Regions from separate parts of the Mesorhizobium sp. M0140 genome, predicted to be linked through region 2. Evidence: riboswitches for the same ligand, from Rfam matches in the RefSeq annotation. Region 2 holds a riboswitch; each other region holds the start of a gene.
What was found. A riboswitch is a leader RNA that binds a small molecule or an ion and turns the genes downstream of it on or off. The one in region 2 is predicted to bind cobalamin.

Region 1 (5,977 bases), on a different contig from region 2:
GCGGCAGCAAGACCGCGCTGCTTCATCATGGCGGCATGGCCAACGAGGTCTCGATGGGCTCGGCCTTCGTGCTGCCCAGTGATTTCGATACGCCAGGCCTCGACGGCTTCCAGCCGGCGGCCTTCATCGCCACGCCGATCTTGAAAATGGTCGAGCCGATGCTGCCTGGCCCGCCGGCCGTCACCCGCCTGCTGCAGGCGCTCGGCCGCTTCCCGCGCAAGGGCTGCTATCTCTATGGCGGCAAGTGGATGGCCGAGCCCGTCTTCCCCGAAGGCATGAAGGCGAACGGGCTGCTCGGCCTGTCCTCCAACCAGCAATTCATGGGCTTGCCCGCCGACGCGACCGCAAAACCCGGCGACTACGCGTTTCTAAGGCCGACGCAGAGCGAAGCCGTGCTGCAGCAGTTCGGGTCGATCGCTGTGTTTTCCGGCGGCGGGATAGTCGATCGCTGGCCGGCGCTGCCGATGGCCTGACCGACTACGCCTTCACCGGTATCCAGATCTCCAGCCCGCCATTGCCGCTGCGTGGGTCGAACTCAGGGCCGTAGCGTTCGAATTCCGGCGCATCCGATATCTCGTGGCCGGAAGCCGGCAGCCACTTGTTCCAGATCGTGTTGACCGTCCGGCGAATGGTCGAAATGTGTTCGCGGTGGGCAAAGACCGCATATTTCTGCGCCGGCACCCGCACCCGGCTGAATTCCTTGGGCAGGTCGGAAAAATCAGACACTTCGACGCCGGCGATGTAGTCGAAATTGCCGGCATCGTCGCCGTTGACGCAGACGCCATAGGCGACGTCGCCGGCCTCGCCCGGAATGTTGCCGATATAGGGGCCGAAGCGCTGCCACTGCGTCGGGATGGCGGCGCTGGTTTCGCAGCTGTAGCGTTCGCCGAGGCCGGCAATCAGGAACGGCCGGCTGGTCTCGAAACGCGGCGGTTCGAGATTGGTGAGGAAGGACTGGTCCATCAGGATCGGCTCCAGCAGGTCGAGCTTGTCGAGTGTGCCTTGCGCGCGCACCAGTTCCGGCGTGGTGCCGAACTGATCGCGGAAGGCCCGGGTGAACGCCTCATGCGAGTTGTAGCCGGCGTCGAGCGCGACGCTGAGGATGTCGGGCGCCCCGCCGGCCAGCTTGCGCGCCGCCTCGGTCAGCCGGCGTGAGCGCATGTAGCCCATCACCGACCGGCCGGTGGCGGCCCCGAAAGCCCGCGTCACATGAAAACGCGACACCCCGCTGCTTTGCGCGACATCGTCGAGTGTAACAGCCTCCGGCAGATGACTTTCGACGAACCACAGCGCTTTCTCGGTCGAGTTCATTTTGCTCCTCGCATTGGCCAGATCATCCTGCCGTTTCCTGGCGCGGCCAGTTTGATCGAAATTGCGCATCCCGCGCAATCGCACCGATCCCGTCACAGTCGCACCGATATGGCGCAGCGTTGGAGCGCCCCTTGCCGCCGACGAGCCAAATTCGGCAGGCTTCACTTGACAGCGCCAGGCGGCATCCTCTAAATGCGTAATGTTATTACATATCGAGAGCGGGAAATGCATGTTTCCCCTAGCCGGCCCACCACTCCGTCCGAGAAATCCATTGCGAAGCGATTGGGGGAAATCTACGCTGAAGCGGTGATGGTCCCCGAGTCGAAAGGCGAGGGGTGAAAAGGGAACACGGTGAGATCCCCAGGGGTCGAGGCCGTGGCTGCCCCCGCAACTGTAAGCGGCGAGCAAAATCCGTGAATGCCACTGGCCGGCAAGGCTGGGAAGGCAGGATGGCGCAACGACCCGCGAGCCAGGAGACCTGCCATCACTGAGTTGACCGGACGGGGTGTGCCGGGAGGAAACGCGAATCCCGGTCTTGTCGGCCGCTTCGCCAGCTTCCTTCCGTCGCCAGTTTTGGAAAGTGACGGAAAGTTGGACGGCTCTATCGATCATCGCATCATCGTGAGCACGCATTGCCATCCCGGCAATCTGGCGGGCAGCCGATGCCCGTAGCGCTTCTCGAAGCCCGTGACCTCTGCGCCATGGCGAACGGGCGGGATCTGGTCCAGGCGGTCAGCTTCTCGGTGGCCGCTGGCGATCGCCTAGCCATCATCGGTCCCAACGGCGCCGGCAAGACGACGCTGCTGCGCATGCTGTCGGGCATGCTGCGGCCAAGTTCCGGCGAGGTGAACCTCGGCGGGCGCCGGCTGGACAGGATTTCCGCCGCCGAGCGGGCACTGCATATCGCCGTGGTCGGCCAGACCGACCAGCCCGATCCGCGGCTGGCGGTGATCGACTATGTCGAGCTGGGCCGGGTCCCGCACGCTCGGCTACGGCGCAGGAGCGAGGAGCGTGACATTGTCGTCGATGCGCTGCGCCGGACCGGCCTGCTGCCGCTGCTTGGCCGCACCATCGGCTCGCTGTCGGGCGGCGAGCGCCAGCGCGCCCAACTGGCCCGCGCCATCGCCCAGCAGCCAAAGATCCTGTTCCTCGACGAGCCGACCAACCATCTCGACCCGCGCGCCCGCGGCGAACTGCTCGACCTCGTGGCAGGCTTCGAGATGACGGTGATCGCGGTGCTGCACGATCTGGCGCTGGTGGCACCGTTCGCCACCAGGGTGGCGGTGATGAACCATGCCCGTCTGCAAGCGCTCGCCGCACCGCGCGAAGCGCTGACCCAAAAGCTGATTCGCGAAATTTTCGGCATCGATGTGCTGCGTCTGCGCCATCCGACCGAAGACCGCGAACTGACGGTGTTCGATGTTCCGAACCGTGCCGCGCCGCCATCCTGATTGAAGCCGTCCCATATCGATCATCCCGTCCACAGGAGCAAACCCTTGAAACGCCTTGCTTTTTCGCTTGCCTTCTCGCTGCTGGCCTCGACAGCCCTGGCCTTCCCGGTAACTGTCGACAGCTGCGGCAAGCCGCTGACCTTCGATGCGCCGCCGAAGCGCGCCGTCATCCAGGATCTCAACATGGCCGAGATGGCTTTCGCGCTGAAACTGCAGCCGTCGATCGTCGGCCTGACCGGCATCACCGGATGGTACAAGGTGGGTCCTGAGTTCAAGGCCGAGCAGGGTTCGATCCCGGAACTGGCGCCGAAATATCCGACGCTCGAAAACCTCGTCGCGGTCGAGCCCGATTTTTTCTTCGCCGGCTGGTATTATGGCATGAAGCCGGGTGGTGAAGTGACGCCCGACACGCTTGCTCCGCACGGCATCAAGACGCTGGTGCTGACGGAAAGCTGCGTCCATCTCGACAAGAGCCGCCCCGCCGCCTCGATGGACCTGCTCTATGGCGACGTCGAAAAGCTGGGCAAGATCTTCGGCAAGGAGGCCGAAGCTGAGAAGCTTGTCTCCGGCTGGAAGACGCGGCTCGCCGACATCACCGCCAAGGTCGGCGACGCCAAGGGAACGCGGGTCTTCCTCTATGATTCCGGCGAGGACAAGCCGTTCACCGCAGGCAAATTCGCCATCCCCAGCGCCATGATATCAGCCGCCGGCGGCGACAACATTATGGCCGACATGGACACCAGTTGGGGCAATACGGACTGGGAAACGGTGGCGTCGCGCAATCCGCAATTCCTCATCCTGCTCGATTACCAGGATGGCGGTGGCTACAGGAAACTGCTCGATTTCCTGAAGGCGCATCCGGCCATGAAGGAGACCGACGCGGTCAAGAACGAGCGCTTCGTCGCGCTGCGCTATGCCGAACTTACTCCCGGCCCGGCCAACATCGAAGCGATCGACAAGATCGCCAAGGCCATGCATCCGGAAGCGTTTTGATGCCTGTCGCCCAAAAGTGCGCAGCGGTTTTGGGGCAACGACATGCATGAACAAGAGATCCTGGAAGTGCGTCGCACGCGTCCTGACAGACGCGACGCATTTCCAGGCTTGCGCCATCCGGCATTTGCACCGGCCATGCTGGCGGGCGCGGCGGCGATCGCCGCTCTCGCTCTGCTGTCGATCGCCTATGGTTCGACACTGATCCCGCTGACCGATGTTGTTGCCGCGCTTGGTCGTGTAATCGGCTTCAGCGGGCACGACGTGGCAGGACCGGTCGGCAAGATCGTCGTCGACCTGCGGCTGCCGCGCACGATCCTGGCCATCTGCGTCGGCGTCGGTCTCGGCGTCGTCGGTGCGCTGCTGCAGACGGTGACCCGCAACGACCTTGCCGACCCGTTCCTGTTCGGCCTGTCGTCGGGCGCCGCCGCGGGTGCGGTTTCCGTTATCACCGTCTTCGGCGACAGTTTCGGCATCTGGACATTGCCGGTCGCGGCCTTCACCGGCGGCATATTGGCTGCCGGCGTCGTCCTGCTGCTGGTGGCGCGGGTGAGGGGGCAAGGCCCGGAGCGGCTGATCCTTGCCGGCCTTGCCGTGTCCTTCATGTTCACCGCCTTGACCAACTATCTTGTCTTTGCCGGCGATCAGCGCGCCGCCCACTCCGTGCTGTTCTGGACCATGGGCGGCCTTGGCCTGGCGCGCTGGGACAACATCTGGCTCGGCGCACTGGGTGCGGGGACCATTCTGGCTTACGCGCTGTGGAACCACCGCCGGCTCGATGCTTTCCTGGCCGGTGAAAATGCCGCCGAAAGCCTTGGCGTGCCGGTGGCGCGCATGCGCCGGATGACCTTTCTCGTCGCCGCCTTCTCGACGGCTATCCTTGTCTCGGTCGCTGGCGTCATCGGCTTCGTCGGGCTGATGATCCCGCATCTGTCACGGCCGCTGGCGGGCCCCTTGCACCTGCGCCTGGTTGCCAGCTGTGCCGTGTTTGGCGCGGTGCTTTTGCTGGCCAGCGACCTTCTGGCCCGAACGCTGCTGCCGCCGCAGGAACTGCCGATCGGCATCATCACCAGCTCGGTCGGCTCGTTCTTCGTCGTCACCATGCTGATCCGCAACCGGCTTTGAGTGCGGCCTGGGTCAGGGCCGCGATTACTCTCCCGAAATGCCCAGTTGCACCCGTTGCTTTGGGCGCTTCGACTGGAACAGGGCAAGCAAAAAAACGCCGGCCTGAACGACGACGATCGTCGGGCCGGTGGCTGCGTCGATGTGATAGCTGAGGATCGTTCCCACGACGCTCGACCCGATGGCGGCCGCGGCGGCAATGGCGAGCATGCGCTCAAAGCTCTTCGTCAAAAGAAAGCCGATCGCTCCCGGCGCGATCAGCATGGCGATGACAAGGATGATCCCGACAGCCTTCAGCGAGGCCACGATGGTCAACGCGAGCAGCGTCAGCAGCCCGAAATGCAGCAGGTTGACGGGCAGGCCGATCGCGCGCGCATGGGCCGGATCGAAACAATAAAGCAGCAGATCCTTGCGTTTTGCCAGAACGATGAGGATCGCCGGCACGACGATGACCGCCGCCTCGATCACGTCGCGCCACTGGACGCCGAGCATGTTGCCGAACAGGATATGATTGAGATGCTGGTCGGTCTCGACTTTGACGAACAGCACCAGGCCAAACGCGAACATGCCTGAGAAGACGATGCCCATGACTGCGTCCTCCTTGATCCGGCTGTGCTGCTTGAGGTAGCCCGTCGCCAGCGCGCAGCCAAGTCCTGCCACGAAGGCGCCGAAGGCAAGCGGGATCCCGGCGATATAGGCGAGCACGATACCCGGAAGCACGGCATGCGAAACGGCGTCGCCCATCAGCGACCAGCCCTTCAGGACGAGATAGCAGGACAACACTGCGCAAATGGCGCCGACCAGAACGGCGACGGCGAGACCGCGACGCATGAATTCGTGACTGAGCGGTTCGGCGATCCAGGACCAGATCGTCATCATGACGCGACCTGCGATGCGGCACGTGCCGCCCGGCGTGCGGCGAGCCGCCCATGTTTGGGTGCGAAGACGAAGGCAGTCAGAAAGACCACGGTCTGCAGCACCACGATCAGTCCGCCAGTCGCGCCATCGAGAAAGAAGCTGAGATAGGCGCCAACCGCGCTCGTCGCCGCGCCGATCGCCATCGCGAGCAGGATCATGACGCCGAACCGATCGGTAAGCAGGTA
Region 2 (5,977 bases):
CTCGGCGCCTGCGTCGAGCTTGGGCCGGAGGATGTCGAGGCCGACAAGGCGTCTGGCGCCAAGGTCACCTATTTCGAGGGCTATCTGTGGGACCCGCCGCGCGCCAAGGAGGCGATCCGGCAGACGGCGAAGCTCGCGCACGAGGCCGGGCGCGAAGTCTCGATGACACTGTCGGATTCGTTTTGCGTTGACCGCTACCGCGACGAGTTCCTCGATCTGATGCGCTCGGGCACGGTCGACATCGTCTTTGCCAACAGCGACGAGATCAAGTCGCTCTACCAGACCTCGTCCTTCGACGAAGCGGTGGCGCAGATCCGCAAGGACTGCAAGATCGCCGCCGTCACACGCTCGGAAAAAGGCTCGGTTATCGTGCGCGGCGGCGAGACCGTGGTCATCCATGCGACCGCCATCAAGGAGCTGGTCGACACGACGGGCGCCGGCGATCTCTACGCCGCCGGTTTCCTGCATGGCTACACGCAGGGCCGCGACCTCAAGACCTGCGGCGACCTTGGCTCGCTGGCGGCCGGCCTGGTGATCCAGCAGATCGGCCCAAGGCCAAGGCAGAATTTGCGCCGCGAGGCGGAACGGGCTGGGTTGCTGTAGATGCGCGGGCAACTAACCAGCCGCCCTACTGACGCGATCATCGCAGTGGCGGAACTGTGTCAAAGCTCGCTGATAGCGACAGCCATTCGCTTCGGAGAACTGACCGATTCTGCTGCCGTGAAGCTCGCTGGAAGAGCGGTGCAAGGCGGGCTTGCCTTGACGGCATTCACCGTCATCGAGATCGCCACCGGCATTTTCCAGAAGCTCAGCTTGGGGAAGGCCAGTAAGGTTCCTGAGGTAACGGAGAACTCGCGGCGTCCGTCGGAGCACTTGACTTGCGATCACGTCCCACGATGCCGAATGCGGGCAGACTGGTTCGCCATTGGTATGGGACCAGCGGAATTGGCAGCAGGGCTTCATCTTCGTCAATCTCGACGAGGCGCCGGATGTGGAGCCCGGCATTCGCGGATGTCAGGAAGTGCTCGCCTGGCTGGTATTCACATCGCGGTCTGGCTTCCACGATTTTGGGATCGTCGAGGGCAACGAGGAAGGGATTCAAAAACGGGCCCTGACGGGCGGAAAGGGACTATCCCGCCCTCTCCGATCTCCGTGTCAAAACTCTTCGGCAGACGCAGGATCGCATCACGGGGCCCGGCAGCCTTGGCGGCAGCGACATAGTTTCAGTTCATTTCAACAGGTGCTGGCATCTACTGGGTGTATCTCTTATCCGAACAATCCAACAATTACCGCAAGCACGGTCCGCTCGATCGGGTCGCCAGCTATTTTCGCGATAAGCCGGTTCTTGAGGGCGCCGAAGCCGAAACGCGACAATCGGTCGCCATTTGCTCTGACGCTCGTCAGATTCTCGTCAGCAGGGGGTGTGCCAATCTGGGAATGCCAGTTGCTCCATCATGGGGAATATTCAACGGAGGCATGAAATGGACGCATTGAACAACGCCAACTCGCCGCGCCGGAACCTCACATGGCAAACTGGGGCTGTTCACGAACTAATCGCTTTTGAACAACCCCTGAGAGACTTGCCACAGGAGCGAGAACAACAAGCCGAAGTTGGCCCGTCCCGTCCTGTTGTCTCAGCCGCAGACCAGCGCTTCAACACGGCGGCCCAGCAGCCACATAGGAGTCTTATCGCAATTTCCAACCGCGGTGCGACTGTCAATTCTGATCAGCCCAAGACAGGCGGGCTTTCGGCGGCCCTGGAGTGCGTCGTGGAGCGTTCCGGCGCGGTCTCGGTAGGTTTTTCCGAGCATCTGGGCGACGGGGATAAGCAACAGGTGCCCCTCGTGCAGCGTGGCAAAGGTCAAATCGGGTGGCTTGATGGGCCGGCAGCGGACTATTCTCGGTACTATCAAGGTTTTGCAAATTCAATATTGTGGCCGGCGCTCCACTCGCTGCCGGACCGGATCTCAGGCTCGGAAGAGGATTATAAAAGTTATCGCGACGTCAATGCCTTCATGGCGCGCGCGGTGTCCGAATTGGGAGATAACGCAGTCTACTGGGTTCATGACTACCATTTCCTGCCGCTCGGCGCTGATTTGCACAGACTCGGCATTGACCGGCCGATCGGCCATTTCCTGCATACGCCATGGCCCGAGTCTGACATGATGGAGCGCGTGCCCAATTCTGGCGAGCTAATGAAATGTATGCTCGAGTATGATCTGCTCGGTTTCCAGACCGACCGTGATGTGAGCAATTTCCTCGCCTGTGTCCAATCTCATTTGGGGCTGGAGAGCAAGAACGGGGTCGTTTTCTCGGACCATGGCCAGACGCAATGCCAAAATTTTCCTATAGGTATCGATCCGAAGCAATTCGAACAGTGTGCCGCAGATTCGCTTGAGGCGCAGAAAGCCTACATTTCGCAGTTGAAACTTGGCGGAGCAAAGCTAGTTATCGGCGTCGATCGGCTCGACTACACCAAGGGCATCGACAATCGGATTAAAGCTTTCGATCTGCTGGCAGTCGAGCCGCAACGTGTCTCGCTCTTGCAAATCGCAACTCCCTCACGTGGCGACATCCAAGCGTACAGCGAATATCGGCGCGACGTCGAAAGACTCGTCAATCAAGTCAACAACCGGCATGGCACGGACGAGTGGATGCCGATTATCTATGAGAACAGGTCGTTCACCCAAGCTGAGATAGCGGGTCTTTACAGAGCCGCGCGTGTTTGCGTTGTGACGCCGCTGCGCGATGGCATGAATCTTGTGGCGAAAGAATACATTGCTGCACAAGATCCGAGCGACCCTGGCGTTCTGGTGTTATCGAAGTTTGCCGGCGCGGCCGAAGACTTCGGCGAGGACGCCCTGCTGGTAAATCCGAGGCTCTCCGACGAGATAGCTACCGCGATCTCAAGAGCGGCCAGCATGCCGCGCGAAGAACGCATCCAACGCTGGCGGAGGATGATGGACAAACTTGAAGCGTATACGATCCACCATTGGTCAGCGGACTTCGTTCGGCAACTGGACAGCAGCCGGGTTACGGTCCCTGCGGATCACTTCCACTATGTTGGCTTGGGCTGGATCAGCGAGGCCCAAATGCCTTCGTATCGGACCGAGCCAGAATTGCACACCGCGCTGACGCGTGCACTGGATAAAAACTGGGTCCTGCCGATCGTATGATGCAGAATATGAAGCACGCGAGCTTTGCCTGCATTTGCGCATCCCTCAATGCAGAGCGCTTGGAGAGAGAGATACTTATCCTGACCGCCTGAATGCGGCTTAAGCGGCTTATCGGGACCACAGTCGGGCTTTGCATCAGACCCTTGAGCCAGGCTCCGTCAGTGTGGTCTCTTGCCGCCGAGCGGAGTCATCACGATTGCCTAGTCACCCGTGATGACGACTGGCGTGCCAATTCCCCTCGGACCACGGTTTGGCGCTCACTCCGAGAAAACCGCTTCTACCACGCACGCACGGCTTGCGGCCGCATCGTTAAACATCGCCACCAATGCGATCTTCTGCATTCTAATGACGTTGTCACGCGCTTGAAGTCTTGTCCGAAATCCTTCATCGGCGACCTGCGAGGGATGTCGCAGCCCGACAGGGATCCATTAGTTGGACAATGGTGGCAGCGGCGCAGCGCCGCCAATGGGCGACTGAATATTTCACAATGTTAGACAAGCGTAAAAACGAAATCACATAAGGACATAAACATTTCGTTATGCATCATTGACAAAAGAGCGGACTGCTGTGATTGTCTGCGTGTCGTGGTTCTCGCGTGCGGCGCTGCCGCAGCGGAGCTAAGAGGGAAGCCGGTGCAATGCCGGCGCTGCCCCCGCAACTGTTAGCGGCGAGCCAACCCCACTCATGTCACTGAGGCGAATACCCTCAGGAAGACGGGTAGAGGCTATGACCCCGCGAGCCAGGAGACCTGCCACGGCGAATTACGTCCACGGGCGGGGTGTCTCGGTGGCCGCTGCAAGCCGGCGTTCGTGCCGGCCTGCTAGCGCCTTCCTTGTCATCGACGCCCCAACCATCGGGGTATGACATGACTGACTCTCAGGAAATTCCTGTAGCAACGCTCGGCGTGCCGCGCTTCGGTCGTCGGCGAGAACTGAAATTCGCGCTTGAAAGCTACTGGTCCGGAACATCGTCCGCTGGCGACCTTCTCACGACGTCGAAGGCGCTCCGTGCCGCTAGCTGGGAAGAGCAGCGCGATCGCGGCGTGTCGAAAATCCCGTCGAACGACTTCTCGCTTTACGACCATGTGCTCGACACCGCAGCCATGGTTGGGGCCGTTCCATCCCGTTACGGCTGGAATAGCGGCGAGGTCCCACTTGACATCTACTTCGCAATGGCGCGCGGCAACCAGGGTCAGACGGAGGATTGTGGACACGCTGGTCACCAGGAGGAGGCTCATGGACCTGGTGTAACCGCGATGGAAATGACCAAGTGGTTTGACACCAACTACCACTACATTGTGCCGGAACTCGATGATGATCAGACGTTCGCCCTCTCGTCGTCGAAGCCGGTCGATTACTTCCTCGAGGCTAAAGCTCTCGGCATTCACACACGCCCAGTCATCCTTGGACCCATCACCTTCCTCAAGCTGGCGAAATCGCCTGCCGAGGGGTTCGGTCCCATCGCGCTCCTACCGCGGCTGCTGCCCGTTTACGAGCAAGTCCTGCAGAAGCTGAAGCTGTCGGGAGCCGACTGGGTGCAGATCGATGAGCCAGCGCTTGTCCTCGATCTGAACCCGAACGAACGAGCTGCGTTCGAATTCGCCTATGGCCAGCTGTCGAAAGCCGCGCCCGAGCTGAAGATCATGCTGGCTACGTATTTCGGGTCGCTGGGAGACAATCTCGAAACCGCGGTTTCTCTGCCCCTGGCCGGGCTGCATATTGATCTCGTGCGCGCTCCCGAGCAGCTGGAAACGGTGGGTCGGCTCGCTCCGAAGGATCTGGTGCTCTCGCTTGGCTTGATCGATGGCCGCAACGTCTGGCGTGCGAACCTGCCCGTCATTCTCGACCGCATCAAACCGATCGTCGCCGGCTGGCCCTTGGACCGCGTCGAGATCGCGCCTTCTTGCTCGATGCTGCATGTGCCGATTGATCTGCGCATGGAGACGGAACTCGACGCCGACATCAGGTCGTGGCTCGCCTTCGCGGCCCAGAAGACCGACGAGCTGGTCTTGCTGGCCCGGGCCCTGTCCCAAGGCAGGGATGCGGTGGCAGGCGCGTTGAAAGCGTCTGCCGAGGCTGCCGCCACGCGCGTGACATCCACGAGGATCCATGACCCGCTTGTTCAGGGGCGGATCGCTAGCATTGAGGACAGCGCGAAGCGACGAGAGAGCGCTTTTGGCGAGCGCTCCAGAGTCCAAGCCGGCTCACTCGGGCTGCCGCCGTTCCCGACGACGACCATCGGGTCCTTCCCGCAGACGCCGCAGGTACGCAAGGCGCGGGCCGCTCATGCGAAGGGCCAGCTGAGCTATGTCGACTATGAGACGTTCCTGAAGAAGGAGATCGAGGCTGCAATTCGCTGGCAGGAAGAGATCGGGCTCGACGTGCTGGTGCACGGTGAGTTCGAGCGAAACGACATGGTACAGCATTTCGGCGAGCAGTTGTCCGGCTTCGCGCTCACCCAGCATGCCTGGGTACAAAGCTATGGGTCGCGCTACGTGCGTCCCCCCATCATTTTCGGCGACGTATCGAGGCGCAATCCGATGACAGTGCGCTGGTGGCAATTCGCCCAGTCGCTTACGGAAAAGCCCGTGAAGGGAATGCTCACAGGCCCAGTCACCATTCTCAACTGGTCTTTTGTTCGCGACGACGTACCCCGCTCCGAAGCCTGCCGCCAGATCGCGCTCGCCATCCGCGACGAAGTGACGGATCTCGAAAGATCCGGCGCAAGGATGGTCCAGATCGATGAGGCCGCGTTTCGCGAAGGATTGCCACTGCGCCAATCTGACTGGAAAGTCTATCTCG
Region 3 (5,977 bases), on a different contig from region 2:
CCTGTTCGCTGAGGTCCTGCAGCATGGCCAGCACGCTGGACGGGACATCCAAACCCACGGCGTAGCCCGTGCGGCCGGGGGCACTGGGATAATCCGGCATCAGGATGGCCAGCTTGCGTTCGGCGCGGGCTGTCTCCTGCAGGCGGATAAAGGCCGCGACGCGGTCAGCCACTTGCGCCACACGATCCGGTTCCGGCCGGTTGGCAAAGGCGCGGTGGCCAAGTGCTGGATCGATCTCGCTCTCGCCCTTAAAGGAAATGGCGCCGGCCAGGATGCGGCCGTCGAGTTCGGGCAGCACGACATGCATGGCGAGGTCGGCGGGCGCCAGGCCGCGCTGGTTGGTCTCCCAGACGTCGCGGCGGGTGGTGGCGACGATGACCTGGAAGACCGGTACGCCGGCGCGGTCGAACAGGGTCTCATTTCCGGGCTCGGCGCCGGACGCGAAAGCGGTCGCGGTGATGATGGCGGCGGGTTTGAGCGTGGCGAGTGCTGTTTCCACGGAGGCCAGGGATGCGGGGTCCTTGAGGCTGGAGACGAAGATGGGGACCGGATTGATGCCGCGCTGGCGGAGCGCGTGGAAAAGCGCATCGATGGGCGCGACATCGGCGGCCAATAGCATCGAGCGATAGAACAGGATGGGGATGATAGGAGCGTTGACGTTGTCAGCGTCGAGTTCCTTCACACCCCCCTCTGTCCTGCCGGACATCTCCCCCGCAAGGGGGGAGATTGCGCTGTCATTGGAGATTTCGCCAATTGTCGAGGTTGCGGACGCGTCAGCTTCTAATGAAACGGGAAAAGAGCCGGCTTTGATGAAGTCCGATCTCCCCCCTTGCGGGGGAGATGTCCGGCAGGACAGAGGGGGGTGTGAAGGATCACCAACGACCCCAAGTCCTGGCTCATAAAACCCGGCTTTCGGCACTGGAACCGGCTCTGCTACGTCCGCATCCGATCCAGCCAGCCCCGCCAATCTCCGCACCAGCGCGCTCATATTCGCCGGGCCGCCCTCGCGGAAATAGTCGAGCAGGCCATCGAGCTCCTCGCGCGGCAGCGTCGAGGCTTCGATCAGGCGCAGATCCTCGTCGCGGCATTCGCCGGGCAGCAGCGCCAGTTTGATCCCGCGTTCGCGGGCGGTCGAGGCAAGCTGGTCGCAGCCGTAGCGCCACCAGTCGTAGCCGCCGAGGATGCGCACGAGGATGACCTTGGCGTGGCGGGCGACGCTGTCGACCCAGAGGTCGACGGACATGGGATGGCGCAGGTCACGCAGGGCAGCCAGCCGCATCGAGGGCAGGCGGCCGGCATCGGCCTTCCAGGCTGCCGCCAGTCCGGCGAGGTCGCTGTCGGTGAAGGACAGGGCCACGATATCCGCCGGCGTCTGCCGCAGATCGACCGGCTCGGCGAGGTCGTCGAGCGAGGCGGATGTCGTGGTGAGGATGTGCATCGCAACCCGTGTCCGAGATCAGCCGGCGAGTATACGCTCGATCGCCGGGCGGTTCAGCCCCTTCAGGCCGATGACGACGAGACGCGAGCGGCGGTCGTCCTGCGCGGTCCAGGCGCGGTCATAGTAATGATTGACGCGCGGCCCGACGGCCTGCAGCAAGAGCCGCATGGGCTTGCCGCCGACCTCGACGAAGCCTTTTACGCGCAGCACGTTCTCTTCTTCGGCGACGGTGGCGACGCGCTTTGCCAACTCGTCCGGATTGGCGATCGAGGCAATGTCGACGATGAAGGTGTCGAAGTCGTCATGCTCATGGTCGAATGCGCCGTCATGGTGGGACTTGCGGTTTTCGATGTCGTCCTCGACGGCGAGACCGAGACCGAGCAGCACGGAGGGATCGACCTTGCCATGCGACGTCGGCACGATCTTCACCGCGCGGGCGGAATGTTCGTTGATGATGGCGTTGGCGCGGGCGGTGCCGGCGGCGTCCATCAGGTCGCTCTTCGACAGGATGATCAGGTCGGCGCAGGCGATCTGATCCTCGAACACTTCTTCCACAGGATCGTCATGGTCGAGCGTCTCGTCCCCGGCGCGCTGCGCCTGCAAGGCGTCCATGTCGTTGGCGACGCGGCCTTCGGCCAGCGCCGGGCCGTCGACCACGGCGATGACGCCATCGACTGTGACGCGGCTCTTCACGCTCGGCCACTGGAAGGCCTGGACCAGCGGCTTGGGCAGCGCCAGGCCCGAGGTTTCGATCAGGATATGGTCGACCCTCGGCGTCAGCGACAGGATCTTGTCAAGCGCCGGCACGAAATCGTCGGCGACGGTGCAGCAGATGCAGCCATTGGCCAGTTCGACGATGTTTTCCTCCGGGCAGGTGTCGATGCCGCAGCCCTTCAAAATCTCTCCGTCGATGCCGATGTCGCCGAATTCGTTGACGATGATGGCAATGCGTTTGCCGCCGGCGTTTTCCAGGAGATGGCGGACCAGCGTCGTCTTGCCGGCGCCGAGGAAGCCGGTGACGACGGTGCAGGGAACGCGCGAGACGGAAGCAGTCATGATCAGTCCTTCAACAGGTCGAGGGGAGGGATGCGGGCAACGAGGCCACGCTTCAGGCTATCGGGGCGGCCGCGCCATGGAATCAGGCCGTCCTTCGAGGTGGCGAAGAGCTTGGCACCCGTGATGAGGTCGGCGCCGCTGGTCGTGGTCAGGTCGCCGAAGACATAGCTCCAGCAGCCGTCGCGCAGGATGGCGGCGCTGAGGCGCCGCTTGCAATTGCCGAGGCATTCGACGCTGCGGATGCGAATATCGTCGCCAGATGCGGCGCGGCGCGTGTCGTCCGCCAGCAATTCGCCGGCGCGGGGATGGGCGTCGGAGCCGGTCTCATTGCGGCAGGAGGCGCAGACGATGATGGTGACGCCGGCCAAGGCATCATTATGGCCGGACGAAATATCCGCTGTGCCAGCCGAAAAACTGCTGTCGTGGTCCAAAGATCGGGCTCCTTGCCCGGAAACCCGCCGGGCGATCGGATTCTAAAGTCGCAGACGGCAGGTCTCCTGGCTCGCGGGTCATCGCCTTGGGTAGCCGCCTTCCCGGGAACTCCCCAGTGGCTTTCGGCCTTGGCTCTTCGCTTACAGTTGCGGGGACAGCCGCGGATTTGGGATTTTGCCCCGCACCGCATTCCCTCTTAGCCCTTGCCGTTGCGGGCAAGGGACCATCTGGAACCGGATTTAGGCTTTTGCGGGCGGCGGTGTCAACGCAACGCAGGGGCAATCTGAAATCAGGGGCGGGGACGCTTCACTACCACTGACCGCTCTTCGCGAATGCCATCTTCGTTGTTGGGATCAGGAAAAGCTGTAACGAAAGCCGTCAGAAGGATATCTCCATCTTGCCGGTCCAGCCATCCGGCGCTGTCACCCACATCGAAGTAAATGCCATCAACTTTGAAGCCAAATGTGTCTCCAGCAGGTCTAGGGTAGCGTTTTCGGATTGCCTGCGCATGTACGTCCCATGAAAAGGACGAAATCCTATCGAGGCACTCCTGCACCTCTTGGGTCAGCCTGGCTTTGATATCCATTGTTTATCCGCTAGCCTGTGTACGTTGGCTCAATTGTTATCTCCCGGCAACGCAAGGATGACCTGACGCAGCGCCTGGTACCCGTCGCCGTGGTGCCAGTCCTGATCAACGAGGAGCTCTTGACCTTCCGGCCAAGTTTCGTTGTCCAGGAGAATTTCGTTGCCGACCAGTGCTCCGCCATAGCTCGCCAGGAATATCCGGATGAAATGACTGCCAGGGCGAACCTTAGCCGTGAACAGTTTTTCCAAGCGGGCATAAAACGCTGGATATGTCCGGTTGAGAGTGCATTCCACTGCAGCCTGTGTGATCACAGGTCCACCGTAGATCTTCCAGCCAGCATCATTCCGTTGCCAGAATGCAATCTCGGCTTGCATGTTCTCGCAAACATGCTCCGCAAGGCCCTCGATCAGCACATGAAATACACCGATCAGGAATTTTCCGAATGCTTGGAAAATCGCCTGTTCACGCGTGTCGCCCAGTCCAACAAAAGATTCGATGACCGGCTGAGTGCCTAGCAACGGTGAGAAGACGTAGATTTCGAGAACAAGCCTGCGACCCGAGCCTGACGGCTCCTTGTCGAAAACTTGGGCTTCAAAGCGCAGGTCTTCCAGTCCAATCCAGACATCGTTCTGTCCACGGATGGCGCTGATCCCATGCGCAATCAACGCTTCGTGGATCAGGTCGAGAACCTCTTGCGATGCCATCATTGAACCTAGGCCGACAAAACTCCCTCAAACGGCTGCAGCCGACGGCTGATGTCAAGAGCGCCCGTCGCTGATCACGCTCAGCAGCGCCGGACCCAAATCCCCGGCAGGCGTCACTTCGATGCGTTCGAGTCCGAGCCAGCCCTGCATCTGCTTCAATTCCTCGAACAGCTCTGCAGCGGTTTCAGGCGGTGCACCGGGCTCCGCATAGGCCGCATGGACGCGCAGTATGCTGGCCGGACGGTCGGCCTTGAGGTCGACGCGTGCCACGATCCTGTCGCCGAGCAGGAACGGCAGGACATAATAGCCATATTGCCGCTTGTCGGCCGGCGTGTAGATCTCGATGCGGTAGTGGAAATCGAACAGCCGCTCGGTGCGCGACCGCTCGAAGACGACCGGATCGAACGGCGCCAGCAGGGCGCGGGCCTCGACTTTGCGCGGCAGGCGGGCGTCTTTATGAAGATAGGCCGGCTTGTCCCAACCTTCGACACGCACCGGCAGCAGCTCGCCCGTTTCAACCAGTTCCTCCAGCCGGCCCTTCATGTCGGCCGGCGACAGGCGGAAATAGTCGCGCAGGTCGCCTGAAGTCGCCACGCCGTGGGCGCGGGCAGAAATGCGCAGCAATTCGCGGTGCGCGTCCTCGGCTGCCGGTACCGGCAGATCGAGGATCGCCTGCGGCAGCACGCGTTCGGGCAGGTCATAGAAGCGCTCGAAACCGCGGCGGTGCGCCGTGGTGATGCGCCCGGCCCAGAACAGCCATTCGAAGGCGTGCTTGGCATGGCTCCAGCCCCACCAGCCGCCCGAGCCTTTCTGGCCTTCGAGCGCGGAAGCGGCGATCGGGCCGCGCTCGGCGACCTGGCGGTAGATCTCTTCGATGTAGGCGGCGTGCTCGCGGCCCCATTTGGCGAGGCCCAGATACATTTCGTCGCCGCGCTCGGCGCGCTGCATGCGCCAGCGCATCAGCGGGTATGTCTCGACCGGCAGGAAGGAGGCCTCGTGCCCCCAGTATTCGAAAACCGTGCGCTTGCGCGTCACGGCCGCGTTGTCGAGCAGCGAGAACGGGTAGGGGCCAAGGCGCGAATAGAGCGGCATATAATGAGCGCGCACCACCGCGCTGACGGAATCGATCTGCAGCAGGCCGGTGCGGGAGAGGGTGCGGGCAAAATGTCGGCGGTCAGGCGTGCCGGTCGGGCGGGGATCGAGAAACCCCTGGGCGGCAAGCGCGATGCGACGGGCCGTGGGGAGCGAGATCTTTTCCTTCATGCAGGCATCACTTTGAAGTGTTTTGACCGAGGGTCGAATGGCTGATTCCAACCCATGCTAGCAGGGTTTTGGCGGCATCCATGTCAGGAGAGAAAAGTGGAGTAAAAAGCGAAGGAAATCAAACAGGAGCGGATCGGACCAGTTTGCCGCGATATGCCGTCCAGTCGGTGTTTTGAACAAGGTTTGACTTGCTTCGCTGGAAGTGCTGCGCTAACCCTCGCCGCGTTGCAGCATAAGCCCTTAAAACGGTTCAGCGGTTAAACTGTCACGCTTCCGCATTAGGGTCCGGTGCTGTAATCAAAGTGGATTGGCGCCAACGGAAAGCCGAGCATGAACGCACTCTTGAGCTCATACCTGCCCATCGTCCTGTTCATAGGCGTGGCGCTGGTTGTCGGCCTGGCGTTGCTGGCCGCACCCTTCCTGGTGGCCTATCGCAATCCCGATCCCGAAAAGCTTTCCGCCTACGAGTGCGGTTTCAACTCGTTCGACGACGCGCGC

Region 1: another riboswitch for cobalamin. It lies ahead of NKJ37_RS12405 (ABC transporter ATP-binding protein); the one in region 2 lies ahead of metE (5-methyltetrahydropteroyltriglutamate--homocysteine S-methyltransferase).
Region 3: another riboswitch for cobalamin. It lies ahead of NKJ37_RS25895 (DUF1636 family protein); the one in region 2 lies ahead of metE (5-methyltetrahydropteroyltriglutamate--homocysteine S-methyltransferase).

The regions. Positions count from the first base shown of each region.
Region 1 is NZ_JAMYTM010000010.1:30,458-36,434, reverse strand. Features, by position in the region: gene NKJ37_RS12415 (DSD1 family PLP-dependent enzyme) at 1-473, shown strand, start outside; gene NKJ37_RS12410 (AraC family transcriptional regulator) at 478-1,311, opposite strand; cobalamin riboswitch at 1,605-1,811, shown strand; gene NKJ37_RS12405 (ABC transporter ATP-binding protein) at 1,974-2,762, shown strand; gene NKJ37_RS12400 (ABC transporter substrate-binding protein) at 2,808-3,755, shown strand; gene NKJ37_RS12395 (FecCD family ABC transporter permease) at 3,891-4,877, shown strand; gene NKJ37_RS12390 (metal ABC transporter permease) at 4,902-5,750, opposite strand; gene NKJ37_RS12385 (metal ABC transporter permease) at 5,750-5,977, opposite strand, start outside.
Region 2 is NZ_JAMYTM010000031.1:10,467-16,443, reverse strand. Features, by position in the region: gene NKJ37_RS25475 (adenosine kinase) at 1-603, shown strand, start outside; gene NKJ37_RS25470 (alpha,alpha-trehalose-phosphate synthase (UDP-forming)) at 1,482-3,176, shown strand; cobalamin riboswitch at 3,745-3,946, shown strand; gene metE (5-methyltetrahydropteroyltriglutamate--homocysteine S-methyltransferase) at 4,042-5,977, shown strand, end outside.
Region 3 is NZ_JAMYTM010000032.1:32,806-38,782, reverse strand. Features, by position in the region: gene NKJ37_RS25905 (cobaltochelatase subunit CobN) at 1-1,438, opposite strand, end outside; gene cobW (cobalamin biosynthesis protein CobW) at 1,457-2,494, opposite strand; gene NKJ37_RS25895 (DUF1636 family protein) at 2,497-2,925, opposite strand; cobalamin riboswitch at 2,965-3,169, opposite strand; gene NKJ37_RS25890 (hypothetical protein) at 3,216-3,512, opposite strand; gene NKJ37_RS25885 (DUF6348 family protein) at 3,542-4,219, opposite strand; gene NKJ37_RS25880 (winged helix-turn-helix domain-containing protein) at 4,271-5,479, opposite strand; gene NKJ37_RS25875 (NADH-quinone oxidoreductase subunit A) at 5,810-5,977, shown strand, end outside.